Regions from separate parts of the Streptomyces sp. NBC_01635 genome, predicted to be linked through region 2. Evidence: predicted binding sites of a transcription regulator. Region 2 holds the regulator's gene; the other holds the start of a gene.

Region 1 (6,544 bases), 1.3 Mb from region 2:
GTCGCTGCCCGGACCGTGCGGCTGATTGACGCTGCCGCGGTTGAACCGCTCGAAGACGCGGTGCCACTCGGTCCGCGGAATGCCGGGCCCCTCGTCCAGGATCTCCAGCCGGAGCGAGTCCGGCTGCGGGCCGGGCCGCGCCTTGACCGTCACCCGGCCGTGCGGGGGGCTGTGCTTGACCGCGTTGTCGATGAGGTTGGCGACGACCTGGTGGATGCGCTCCGGGTCGACGTGCGCGGTGAGCTCCGGCGGCCTGACGTCGAGACTCAGGTGGACGTCCTTGCGCGTGTGGCCGCCGGAGCCGGTGGTCATGCCCGCGCGTGCGGAGGCGACCATGTTGGCCTCCTTGAGCACACCGGACAGATACGGCCACACCTCGAAGCGCTGCCGCCGCAGCGGGACGACCCCGTTGTCCAGACGGGACAGGTCGAGGAGCGTCTCCACGAGACGCCCCAGCCGCTCGGTCTGCTTCAGCGCCGTGCGCATGGTCTCGGGATCGGCCTCGGTGACGCCGTCGACGATGTTCTCCAGCACCGCGCGCAGCCCCGCGATGGGGGTGCGCAGCTCGTGCGAGACATTGGCCACCAGCTCCTTGCGCTGATGGTCCTGGGCCTCCAGCTCGTCGGCCATGACGTTGATGGTCTGGGCCAGGTCGCCCAGCTCGTCCCGGCGGTGCTCGCGCACCCGGCGGGTGTAGTCGCCGTGCGAGATGGACCGGGCCACCGCGTTCATGTCGTCCAGCGGCGCGGTGAGGGAGTGCGCCACGAACTGGGTGATGAGCAGGGTGGCGATCATCGAGAAGACCGTGATGAAGCGCAGCTCCGTCTTGGTCTGCACCGCGATCATCGACAGCCCGGTGGTGATCAGCACCGAGATGACGACCAGCGCACCCAGCTTGGTCTTGATGGAGAACGGGCGGACGCCGCCCCATGGACGAGGGTCCCCGGGGCCTCTCCGTGCGACCGGCCCGTCGCTCATGGCGTCGGCGTCTCCAGGGCGTAGCCCACGCCGTGCACGGTACGGATGCGCTCGGCGCCGATCTTCCGGCGCAGCGCCTTGATGTGGCTGTCGACGGTCCGGGTGCCGGAGGCGTCCGCCCAGTCCCAGACCTCGGCCAGCAACTGCTCCCGGGAGAGCACCGCGCGGGGGGTGTTCGCCAGGCACACCAGGAGGTCGAACTCGGTGGGCGTCAGATGGACGTCCTCGCTGCGCACCCGCACCCTGCGCTGCGCGTGGTCGATCTCCAGTTCGCCCAGGCGCAGGATGCCGCTGCGCGGGGTGGAGGCCGCCAGGGCCGCCCGCTCCATGCGGCGCAGCAGCACATGCACGCGAGCCGCGAGTTCCCGCATGGAGAACGGCTTGGTCATGTAGTCGTCGGCGCCGACGCCCAGCCCGACCAGCATGTCGGTCTCGTCGTCGCGCGCGGTCAGCATCATCACCGGCACCGGCCGCTGGGCCTGCACGCGCCGGCAGACCTCCAGGCCGTCGAAGCCCGGCAGCATGATGTCGAGGATCAGCAGGTCGGGCTGCCAGGCCTCCGCCGTGTCGACGGCGGACGGACCGTCGCCCGCCGTCTGCACCAGGAATCCCTCGGCGCGAAGGCGGGTCGCGATGGCGTCCACGATCGTCGCGTCGTCCTCGACCACCAGGACCCGGCGTTGTGCGCCCGGAGTGGTCGCCGCCGTGCCGTTGTGGGAGGTGTGTGTCTGCTCCATCGCCCGCCCCTGAAGTGTGCTTTCCGGAATCCGTGGGGTGAATCCGTTTCTGCGCATGACTGCGATTGACGCTTGAATGATCCGCGTCCGTGCAGCAGCGTACGGGGAGTCATCACGGCTTTGCTATCCAGGGCGGACGCCGAGGTGCACGACGTCAGGAACGCCCCGGGCAACGGGGATCTCTTCGGTACGGACCTGTTGGAATCCGGCATTCCGCAAGGTTCCCTCGAAATCCGCGGACGGCTGGGCGGACCACACCGCGAGCACTCCGCCGGGGGTCAGCACCCTTGCGCAGTCCCGGAGTCCGGCGGGGGAGTAGAGCCCGTCGTTGCCCTCGGTGACGGTCCAGTCGGGGCCGTTGTCGATGTCGAGGCACAGCATGTCGAACGTGTCGGACGTCTCCTGGACGTACGCCACCAGATCGGCCTCGACGATCCTCGCGCGGGGGTCGGCGAGAGCGCGCGCGGAGAGTTCGGCCAGAGGGCCCGCGCGGTGCCACTCGATGACGGCGGGTTCCCGCTCCACCACCGTGATGCGGCCCCAGCGGGGCGCGGCGGCGGCGTGCGCGAGGGAGAAGCCGACGCCGAGTCCGCCGATGAGGACGTGCGGCTCCTGCCGCGGAGCGTGCCCCGCGCGGGTGTCGGCGGCATCGAGCGCGGCCAGGGCGGCGTCGACCAGCAGGCGCTCCGAGCGGCCGTCGGAGGTGTCCATCAGGAAGCAGCCGTTCGCGATGATCTGCAGCAGGCTGCCGTGCCGGCGGAGCACCACCTCCCCGTACGGGCCCTCGCGGCGGTCCAGGACTTCGGGAATGTCGTAGGGGGTGGACATGCGTTCATCCTGGCAGCACTCCCCGTCCGACGGAGAGCCCCCTCGTTCCGGGCCGCCCCGGGCGGTCCCCGGCGGCCTCCGTGGCTCCCGGCGGTCCCGGCGGTCCCGGCGGTCCGGAGGGGCGCCCTTCGCTCCCCGGTCGCCGGATGATCGCTGAGAGCGAACGCAGTCGCCCGCGGGCCGGGAACAATCAAGGGCTCAGGAGCATTGAGCCGGTATAACTCAACTTGACTGCCGAAGGGGAGATCATGGCTGCTGAGTCCACACCACTCGCCCTGCCCGTGCTGCCGCTCGACGACGAGGTCGTGCTGCCCGGGATGGTGGTCCCGCTGGACCTGAGCGATTCCGAGGTGCGCGCCGCGGTGGAGGCCGCCCAGGCCGCCGCCACGTCGGAGCCCGGGAAGCCCAGAGTCCTGCTGGTGCCACGCATCGACGGGACCTACGCCGCCACCGGCGTCCTGGGCACGGTCGAGCAGGTCGGCAGGCTGGCCGACGGAGACCCGGGCGCCCTGATCCGGGGCCGGGACCGGGTGCGGATCGGCGCCGGGACGACCGGGCCGGGTGCCGCGCTGTGGGTGGAGGGCACCCGGATCGACGAGACCGTGCCGGAGCGTTCCCCGGGGTCCCCGCTCCGACCGGGCAAGGGAGACCCCTATCCCGGCCAGGTGGCCGAGCTGGTCACCGAGTACAAGGCGCTCGCCACCGCCTGGCTGCGCAAGCGCGGCGCCTGGCAGGTCGTCGACCGCGTCCAGGCCATCGACGACGTCTCCGCCCTCGCCGACAACTCCGGTTACTCACCGTTCCTGTCCACCGAACAGAAGCTGGCCCTGCTGGAGACCGCCGACCCGGTGGCCCGGCTGAAGCTCGCCACCCAGCAGCTGCGCGACCACCTCGCCGAGCAGGACGTCGCAGAGTCCATCGCCAAGGACGTCCAGGACGGTGTCGACAAGCAGCAGCGCGAGTTCCTGCTGCGCCGTCAGCTGGAAGCCGTGCGCAAGGAACTGCGCGAGCTGAACGGCGAGCAGGAGGGCGAGGAATCCGACGACTACCGGAGCCGCGTCGAGGCCGCCGACCTGCCGGAGAAGGTGCGTGAGGCCGCGCTCAAGGAGGTCGACAAGCTGGAGCGCTCCTCCGACCAGTCGCCCGAGGGCTCGTGGATCCGCACCTGGCTCGACACGGTGCTGGAGATGCCGTGGAACGAGCGCACCGAGGACGCGTACGACATCCAGGGCGCCCGGGCCGTGCTCGACGCCGAGCACGCGGGCCTGACGGACGTGAAGGAACGCATCACCGAGTACCTGGCGGTGCGCAAGCGGCGTGCCGAGCGCGGGCTCGGGGTCGTCGGCGGCCGCCGCGGCGGTGCCGTGCTCGCGCTCGTCGGTCCGCCCGGCGTCGGCAAGACGAGCCTCGGCGAGTCCGTCGCCCACGCGATGGGCCGCAGGTTCGTCCGGGTCGCCCTCGGCGGCGTCCGCGACGAGGCCGAGATCCGCGGCCACCGGCGTACGTACGTCGGCGCGCTGCCCGGCCGGATCGTGCGGGCCGTCAAGGAGGCCGGGGCGATGAACCCGGTGGTGCTGCTCGACGAGATCGACAAGGTGGGGTCGGACTTCCGGGGCGACCCGTCCGCCGCCCTCCTCGAAGTGCTGGACCCGGCGCAGAACCACACCTTCCGCGACCACTACCTGGAGGTCGAGCTGGACCTCTCGGACGTCGTCTTCCTCGCCACCGCCAACGTCCTGGAGGCCATCCCCGAGGCGCTGGCGGACCGGATGGACATCGTCCGCCTGGACGGCTACACCGAGGACGAGAAGGTCGTCATCGCCCGCGACCACCTGCTCCCGCGTCAGCTGGAGCGCGCCGGGCTCGCCACCGACGAGGTCACCCTCGACGAGGGCGCGCTGCGCAAGCTGGCCGGCGAGTACACGCGCGAGGCGGGCGTCCGCGCCCTGGAGCGGTCCATCGCGAGGCTGCTGCGCAAGGTCGCGGCCCAGCACGAACTGGGCGAGCGGGAGCTGCCCCTCACGGTCGGCGACGGTGATCTGCGCGCTCTGGTCGGACGGCCGCACCACGTGCCCGAGTCCGCCCAGGAACCGGCCGAGCGCCGCACCGCCGTCCCCGGTGTCGCCACCGGGCTCGCGGTGACCGGTGCCGGCGGTGACGTCCTCTATGTGGAGGCGTCCCTGGCCGACCCGGAGACGGGCGCCGCCGGACTGACCCTGACCGGTCAGCTGGGCGACGTGATGAAGGAGTCGGCGCAGATCGCGCTGAGCTTCCTGCGGTCCCACGGCGCCGAACTGGAGCTTCCGGTCGGCGACCTGAAGGAGCGGGGCGCGCACATCCACTTCCCGGCGGGCGCGGTGCCCAAGGACGGCCCGAGCGCCGGCGTCACGATGACCACCGCCCTGGCCTCGCTGCTCTCCGGGCGCCTGGTCCGTACGGACGTGGCGATGACCGGTGAGGTCTCGCTGACCGGCCGGGTGCTGCCGATCGGCGGGGTGAAGCAGAAGCTGCTCGCGGCGCACCGGGCGGGGATCACCACCGTGATCATCCCCAAGCGCAACGAGCCCGACCTGGACGACGTCCCCGCTCACGTGCTGGACGGGCTCGACGTCCACGCCGTGACCGACGTCCGCCAGGTCCTGGAGCTGGCGCTCTCGCCGGCGACGAACGGCGCGGCGCCGGAGGTTCCGGTGGCGGTGTGACGGCGTCACCGGACGGGCGGCGGCCGGGATCCCGTGAGGGAGATCCCGGCCGCCGCCCCACGGCGCCGGGGCCGGCGGCGCGGGCCGGCGACGTCAGCCGAGGGCCGGGGCCCGCACCCGGTCGACGGTGCCGTTGAAGAGGTCGTGGTCCCCGACCACCGGGCCGGTGGAGGTGTACTGCCACCTCGTGCAGGACGCCCGGCCCGCGGGCGGCTCGCCCGCGGTCGCGGCGTACCGGGCGACCCGCAGCGGGTGGGTGGTGCCGAACCCGGCGTGGTTCCCGGTGCGCTGCTGCCACCGGCTGGTCGCCGTGTGGATCACGGCGTCGCGGCCGGTGCGCGCCCGGTACCGGTCCGGGACGTCGCGGATCCAGCTGACCATCGCGCTCCGCGACGTGCCGTAACAGGCGTCTCCGTAGGGGGTTCCACTCGATGTCGAGCACGCCCGGCAGCGTCCTGCCGTCGGGCGACCAGGCGCCGCCGCGGTCGGCGAAGTGGTCGGCCCGGGCGGCGACGCCCAGGCCCGTGTGGGCGGAACCGCGCGGCAGGACGTCGGGGGCGCCCCCGGCCGACCCGGCCGCGGGAGTCGTACGGGGAAGGGAGGGGAAGGGAGAGGACCGCGAGCAGGACCGCCGCGACGGTCGTGAACGCGCGGAGACGGGTGGAACCGGATCTGTGCACGGGCATGACGGATCTCCGGAGTACTCGGGGGGGAGGAACCCGGGGGAAGCAGGAACGCGACGCACACGGACCGCGATGCGGGACAGGCCACGGGCAAAGTGCCGGAGGCCGGAAGCGGTGGTCGGGGCGTTCCTGCGAAATACTTGTGGAGCCCCAGTGGCGCCGCCATTGGGCGGGAACATGGACGACCGGTGAACCGAGGCAGGGACTGACGTGCACGAAGGCGGAAACGGCGGCGGTGAGGACACCTCGTCGCAGGTGCCCGACAACGGTGTGGACCAGCCCGGATTCCTCGCGCTGGAAAGGGAGTTGACGGTGCTGCTGCGCCGCGCCAGGGCCAGCCAGGGCGAGATGTCCCGCGCGGTCCATTCCGACCTGGAACCGTCCGCGTACGGGCTGCTCGTCCGTCTGGACGAGTGCGGCAAGCAGCGGGCCACCGAACTCGCCGCCTTCATCGGCGTCGGCAAGGCGACCATGTCGCGCCAGCTGCACGCCCTGGAGGAACTCGGGCTCGTCACCCGCGAACCGGACCCCGCCGACGGCCGTGCCTGGCTGGTCGCCCTCACCCCGGAGGGACAAAGCCGGACGGGCCGGGTCCGCGAGGCCCGCCGCGCGCGCT
Region 2 (6,544 bases):
AGCCCGTCGAACCGACCGTCGCCCTTCACGGGATGCTGCGGGCCTGCGAGGCGCGGATCGCGGACGAACGGCGGCGCGAGGAGCGACTGGCCGAGACGTTCCAGCCGCTCATGCGGATCGGCAGGCTCCGCGCAACGGGGGCGGACACCCCGATGATCCGGGTTCTCAGCGGCTCGGAGCGGATCAACAAGGCCCTCTTCGAAGCTCTGGCGGAGGGGACCGACGAACTCCTGTGCATCCAGCCGCACAGGAACCACTACAGCTCCGGGCGCGGCGTGACGGCTCAGACCCTCGCCCTGGAACGCGACCAGGCCTTCCTCGACCGCGGCGGCCGTATCCGCACCCTGTACCCGCACAGCCAGCGCCACGTCTTGATGGTCATCGCGCGCTACGAGCAGTTGAGGGGCGACGCGGAGGCCCGCACTCTCGACGAAGTGACCGACCGTCCCATCATCGTCGACCGGGCCGTCGCCTTCGTCCCCTCCGACCGTGACGGCCGCGTCGCGCTGGAGATCCGGCACCCGACGATCGTCGGCTACCTGGCCACCGCCTTCGACCGTTTCTGGCGGCCGGCCACACCGATGCACCCCCAGGCGGTCCGCCGGCCCACGCTGAACGGCGTCACGCCCCGCCAGCGCGCCATCGCCGCGCTCCTCGTCGAAGGCCACACCGACGCCGTGATAGCCGACCGCCTCGGCATGAACGTCCGCACCGCCCGCGTGCACATCGCCAAGATCGCCACGACGTTGGGCAGCGGGAGCCGGGCTCAGCTCGGGTACCTCATCGGGCAGTCCGGGATTCTCGATCAGGAATCGTGACGGAGGCGGAGGCCGCCGCCGATCGCGGTGGGCCGTCCAGGCCGGCCTGGGCCATTTTGACGCCCAGCTGGGTACGGCTGGCCGCGCCCAACGTCTCCGACAGCCGGGCGATGTGGGCCCTGCAGGTGCGCACGCTGATCCCCAGCCGCTCCGCGATCACCGCGTCCTGGTGGCCCTCCGCGAGCAGTGCCGCGATGGACCGCTCCCGGTGCGAGATGCCCTCGATGCCGGTGTCGGGGAGCGGGGCGGCCAGCGGGAGGGCGAGCCGCCACAGCCGCTCGAAGACCGTGCCCAGGTACTCCACCAACGCCGGATGCCGCAGCTCCAGGGCCATCGAGCGCTCGGCGTTGGCGGGGATGAAGGCGACCGTACGGTCGAAGAGGATCAGCCGCTCGGTCACCTCGTCCAGCGTCCGCGCCTCCACCGCGGCGCCCATCAGCTCCAGGTACCCGTGCAGCCCCTGGCCGTGCCGGGCCACATGCGTGTAGAGGTCCCGCATCCGCACCCCGCGCCCGCGCAGCGCCGTCGCCCGGTGCAGGCCCTCCGACAGCTCCGCCTCGCGCCGGATGCCGCCGGGCTGGACCGTCAGCACCTCCGTGGTGCACGCCTGCGTCGCTTCGTCCATCGCGGCCTGGATACGGGCCACCCCGTCCAGCACCCGGATCGCCGGGCCCTCCCCGGCCGAGGCGGCGAAAGCCTGCGGTGACTGCGTCCCGCGGCCGAGGCCGGCGTACCACTCGAAGGCCTCGACGGCCGAACCCACGCGGCGCTGGCTCGCGCTGACCTCGTCGTACATCCCGCGCAACAGCCGGGTCATGACCTCCTGCGGGGCGGTCGGCACCAGCCATTCCATGTCGTCGGGGTCCGGGTGCAGCAGGGCCAGATCCAGCAGACAGGGCACCGGTTCCCCGTCCCGGCGCGGCACCCGCCCGCGCCGTACGGCCCGGGAGTACACGCGATCCCCGAGGTCGCACAGTCGGTCAGCACCATGTGGATGCTCGTCCGTCCCGCGCCCGGCCATTGCCCGCCCACCCCCGGTTCAGCCACTTTCCGATGCGCAACTATGCGCGGACCCACCCGGCTCCGCAACACGGCTCCCGTCGGCACGGTCGCCGGAAACCGCCGGTATGACCTTCTATGCCCCTGCCTCGACTCGTCACATTGCAACAAACCGGCGGTGGTCGGCCCCACATGAGCGGCGGGAGAACGGCGGGGTGCGGGGCGAGGACGCGGGACGTGCGCGGGCGGGAACGACACTGCCGGGGAGGGCGGCGGTCCGCACTCCCCGGCAGGGCGGTCGACAAGGCGGTCGACGTGGTCCGGCGGCCGAAGACCCGCCGCCGGACAGGCCTTACTTCAGTCCGGCCTTGTCGCACGCCTCCTTGTAGGGGGCCGTGCAGATGTCCGACAGCTTGTAGATTCCGTCCGCGACGACCGTGTCCGCGATGTTCTCCTTGGTCAGGGCGACCACGGGCACCAGCTTCGCCGGAATGTCCTTGTCGGTGGGGCTGTCGACGCGGTCGCCGGTCAGCGCGTCGAACTGGATGGCCTTGCCCTGGATCCGTGCCACCGCGATCTCCGCGGCGGTCTCGGCCTCGGTCGGGTAGGACTTGTAGACGCTCATGAACTGGTCGCCCAGGATGATCCGCTGCACGCCGTCGAGTTCGGCGTCCTGGCCGGTGATCGGGGGCATCTCGGTCACCCCGGCGGCCTTCAGCGCCTTGATGACGCCGCCCGCCATGCCGTCGTTGGCGGAGTAGACCGCCGCGATGTTGCCCGCGCCGATCTCGGCGATCGCCTCGGCCATGTTGGCCTCGGCGTTCTCCGGCTTCCAGTCCTTGGTGTCGTAGGTCTTGGCGATGGTCACCGCGTCCTGGAGCTCGGACAGCGCCCCCGCCTTGAACTGCTTGGCGTTCGGGTCGGTCGGCGAGCCGTTCATCATGACGATCTTGCTGGTGACCTCGCCGTCGCCGCCGAGCGCCTCCAGCAGGGTACGGCCCTGGACCTCGCCGACCAGCTCGTTGTCGAAGGAGATGTACGCGTCGATCGGGCCCTCGGCCAGCCGGTCGTAGGCGATGACGGGGATGCCCTCGTCCTTGGCCTTCTCCACGTCCTCGGCGATGGCGTGCGCGTCGACCGCGTCCAGCACGATGACGTCGACCTTGTCCTTGATCATCTGCTGCATCTGGCTCGACTGCTTGCCCGCGTCCGCATCGGCGTTGGCGTAGTCGACCTTGCCCTTGTCGCTGGTGAGCTCCTCCACCTTCTTCTTGAAGATGGGGTAGTCGAACTGCTCGTACCGGGTGTTGGCCGTCTCCGGCAGCAGGAGCCCGATGGTGACATCGTTCCCCTTGGTGGGGCTCGCTCCGTCGCTGCTCCCCGTCGCGTTGAGTGCACCGCAACCGGCGAGCATGACGGACATCGAGGTGACGGCGACTGATATGGCGATACGACGCATGCGAGGGCTCACTTCAGTACGTTTTTGGACGTGGGCAGAACATTGCGGCCCATGTGACTGAAAAGCCAACGCTCCAGCGACCAGTGGCGTCAAGACCAACTACTTAACGAGATGAACACAGCACCGTGCGCTGAAGTCGTGTGGGCTCGGCGAAAGAATCGCACATATCTCCTACACGCGCATACACGTGCTGCTCACAGCCGTGCGCGGGGCGTACACGGGGGCACTCGGGACTCCGGTTGACGCACCGTCAACAGCCCGCGCACAGACGGGGCCCGGAGGTTCGGACGAACCTCCGGGCCTCGCCCAGTACCTCACTTTTGCGCCAAACGGAACTTCTCCGTCAGGCCGCAGCCTTCCCACGGGGACACTTCCGTCACCGCACCGCCGCCCCGGACCGACGCTTTCACGCCGGCCGACGACGACCGGACCGGGTGCCGGCCGTCAGTCGGTCTGCTGCTGGCGCTTGGGCCGCCACACCACCAGCGCGCTGGTCTGCTGGACCTCCTGGTACGGCACCAGGTCCCGGCGGTACGATGCGTGCACCGCCGCCTCGCGCTGCCGCATGGTCGCGGCCACGCCGTCCAGGGCGCCCTCCAGCTCCGCCACCCGGGCCTGCAGCGCGGCGACCTGGTTCTCCAGTTCGATGATGCGCTTGATGCCCGCCAGGTTGATGCCCTCGGTCTGCGACAGCTGCTGCACCTGACGGAGCAGCTCGATGTCACGGGCCGAGTAGCGGCGGCCCCGGCCCGCGGTGCGGTCCGGGGAGACCAGCCCCAGACGGTCGTACTGACGCAGCGTCTGCGGATGCAGCCCGGAGAGCTGGGCCGCCACCGAAATGACATAGACCGGAGTGTCCTGCGTCAGTTCGTACGGATTGCGTCGACGACCGTCCATCGCCCTCAAGCTCCCTTCGCGGCCTGGAACAACTCCGCCCGCGGATCGTCGTCCGCGGTCGCCTCGCGATACGCCTCCAGTGCGTCACGAGCCTTCCCCGGCAGGTCCTTGGGAACACTCACCTCGACGGTGACCAGCAGATCACCGCGCGAGCCGTCCTTGCGGACCGCTCCCTTGCCGCGGGCCCGCATGGTCCGCCCGTTGGGTGTCCCCGGGGGCAGCTTCAGCGTGACCGGCGGACCGCCGAGCGTCGGAACGCGGATCTCCCCGCCGAGCGCCGCCTCCGGGTAGGTGACCGGGACGGTGACGGTGAGATTGTCGTCCTTGCGGCCGAACACCGGGTGGCTGCCGACGTGCACGACCACGTAGAGGTCGCCCGCCGGGCCGCCGCGCTCGCCCGGAGCGCCCTTGCCCCGCAGCCGGATCCGCTGACCGTCGCTGACCCCCGCGGGGATGCGCACCTGCATCGTCCGCGAGGACTTGGCCCGGCCGCTGCCCTTGCAGATGTCGCAGGGGTTCTCCGCGGTCAGACCGCGGCCCTTGCAGTCGGGGCACGGGTCGGTGAGCGAGAAGCCGCCGCCACTGCCCCGGGCGACCTGCCCGGTGCCGACGCAGGTCGGGCACACGCGCGGTGTGCCGTTCTTGTCGCCGGTTCCCGAACAGGCCTTGCAGGCCTGCTGGGAGGACATCCGCAGCGGGACCGTCGCCCCCTCGATCGCCTCGGTGAAGCTCAGGGTGACCTCGGACTCGATGTCCTGGCCGCGCCGGGGCTGGGTACGCGTGGTGCCCGTGCCACCGCGGTTGAACAGCCCGCCGAAGACGTCGCCGATCCCGCCGCCGAAGCCGCCGGCACCGGCCTGGCCGCCCTGACCACCGCCCTGGCCGCCCCCGAAGAGGTCACCCAGGTCGAAGTTGAACGACCCGGCTCCGCCCGCGCCCGGCCCCGCGCGGAAACCACCGCTGCCGAAGAGCGAGCGGGCCTCGTCGTACTCCTTGCGCTTCTTGGGGTCACCGAGGATGTCGTTCGCCTCGGAGATCTCCTTGAACCGCTCCTCCGCCTTGACGTTGCCCTTGTTGGCGTCCGGGTGGTACTCGCGGGCGAGCTTCCGGTACGCCTTCTTGATCTCGGCCTCGGTGGCGTCCTGAGGGACGCCGAGGACCTTGTAGTAGTCCTTCTCGATGAAGTCCTTGGTACTCATCCCCGACGTCCCTCCTCTCCTGACCTGCTCGTCCTGCCCGCCTCCGCCGGCGTGCCGCGGACGCCGGCGAAGGCGTCAGCCCTCCTGAGGGCCACCTGTCTCCTTGTCGTCCGCCGCCGCCTCGGTGCTCTCCTCGGCCGGCTTGCCCGGTTGGGCGCCCGGCTGCGGTTCCGCCACGGCCACCCGCGCGGGGCGGATGATGCGCTCGCCGATGCGGTATCCCGGCTGCAGTATCGCCACGCACGTCGTCTCGGTGACGTCCGGGGCGTAGGAGTGCATCAGGGCCTCGTGGATCGTCGGGTCGAAGGGCTCGCCCTCCTTGCCGAACAGCTGCAGGCCCATCTTCGCCACGGTCGACTCCAGCGACTCGGCGACGGACTTGAACCCGCCGACCAGCTCACCGTGCTCCCGCGCGCGGCCGATGTCGTCGAGCACGGGCAGGAGCTCGGTCATGAGGTTCACCGCGGCGACCTCCTTGACCGCGATCCGGTCGCGCTCGACCCGGCGGCGGTAGTTCTGGTACTCGGCCTGGAGCCGCTGAAGGTCCGCGGTGCGCTCGGTGAGCGCCGTACGCACCTGGTCCAGCTGCGCCACCAGCCCGGCGTCGGGACCCGAGTCCCCGGCCGGGGCCGCCGCCTCCTCCGCAGAGGGGGTGGCGGCCTTCGGCTCGGCCTCGTCGGCCGGAACGCCTGAGGGGACGTCGGGCTGCTGCGACTGCTCGTCGAAGCCCGGGGTCTCCTCGGTCACGCCGCACCGTCCTTACGTTCGTCGTCCACGATCTCGGCGTCGACCACATCGTCGTCCGCCTTGGCCCCACCGGCGCCGGCCCCGCCGCCCGCGGCCTGGGAGGCCTGCGCGTCGGCGTACATGGCCTGGCCCAGCTTCTGGGAGACGGCCGCGACCTTCTCCGTGGCGGTGCGGATCTCGGCGGAGTCGTCGCCCTTGAGCTTCTCCTTCAGCTCGGCGACGGCGGCCTCGACCTCGGTCTTGATCTCGCCGGGAACCTTGTCCTCGTTGTCCGCGAGGAACTTCTCGGTCTGGTAGACGAGCTGCTCGCCCTGGTTGCGGGACTCGGCGGCCTCGCGGCGCTGGTGGTCCTCCTCCGCGTACCGCTCGGCCTCCTCACGCATGCGGTCGACCTCGTCCTTCGGGAGCGAGGAGCCGCCGGTGAC

Evidence for each region. The regulator HspR, encoded in region 2, represses chaperone genes until heat shock. The targets are predictions, from matches to a motif close to TTGAGNNNNNNNNNCTCAA.
Region 1: the regulator HspR is predicted to act here: its motif matches at 2,751-2,769, upstream of lon (endopeptidase La).

What each region holds. Positions count from the first base shown of each region.
Region 1 is NZ_CP109277.1:6,120,261-6,126,804, forward strand. Features, by position in the region: gene OHB56_RS28560 (ATP-binding protein) at 1-978, opposite strand, end outside; gene OHB56_RS28565 (response regulator transcription factor) at 975-1,715, opposite strand; gene OHB56_RS28570 (spermidine synthase) at 1,839-2,543, opposite strand; gene lon (endopeptidase La) at 2,792-5,245, shown strand; partial or broken gene OHB56_RS28580 (GH25 family lysozyme) at 5,339-5,756, opposite strand; gene OHB56_RS28585 (MarR family winged helix-turn-helix transcriptional regulator) at 6,139-6,544, shown strand, end outside.
Region 2 is NZ_CP109277.1:4,813,834-4,820,377, reverse strand. Features, by position in the region: gene OHB56_RS22460 (LuxR C-terminal-related transcriptional regulator) at 1-818, shown strand, start outside; gene OHB56_RS22455 (LuxR C-terminal-related transcriptional regulator) at 781-1,839, opposite strand; gene OHB56_RS22450 (substrate-binding domain-containing protein) at 2,170-3,276, opposite strand; gene OHB56_RS22445 (heat shock protein transcriptional repressor HspR) at 3,721-4,173, opposite strand; gene dnaJ (molecular chaperone DnaJ) at 4,179-5,372, opposite strand; gene grpE (nucleotide exchange factor GrpE) at 5,448-6,119, opposite strand; gene dnaK (molecular chaperone DnaK) at 6,116-6,544, opposite strand, start outside.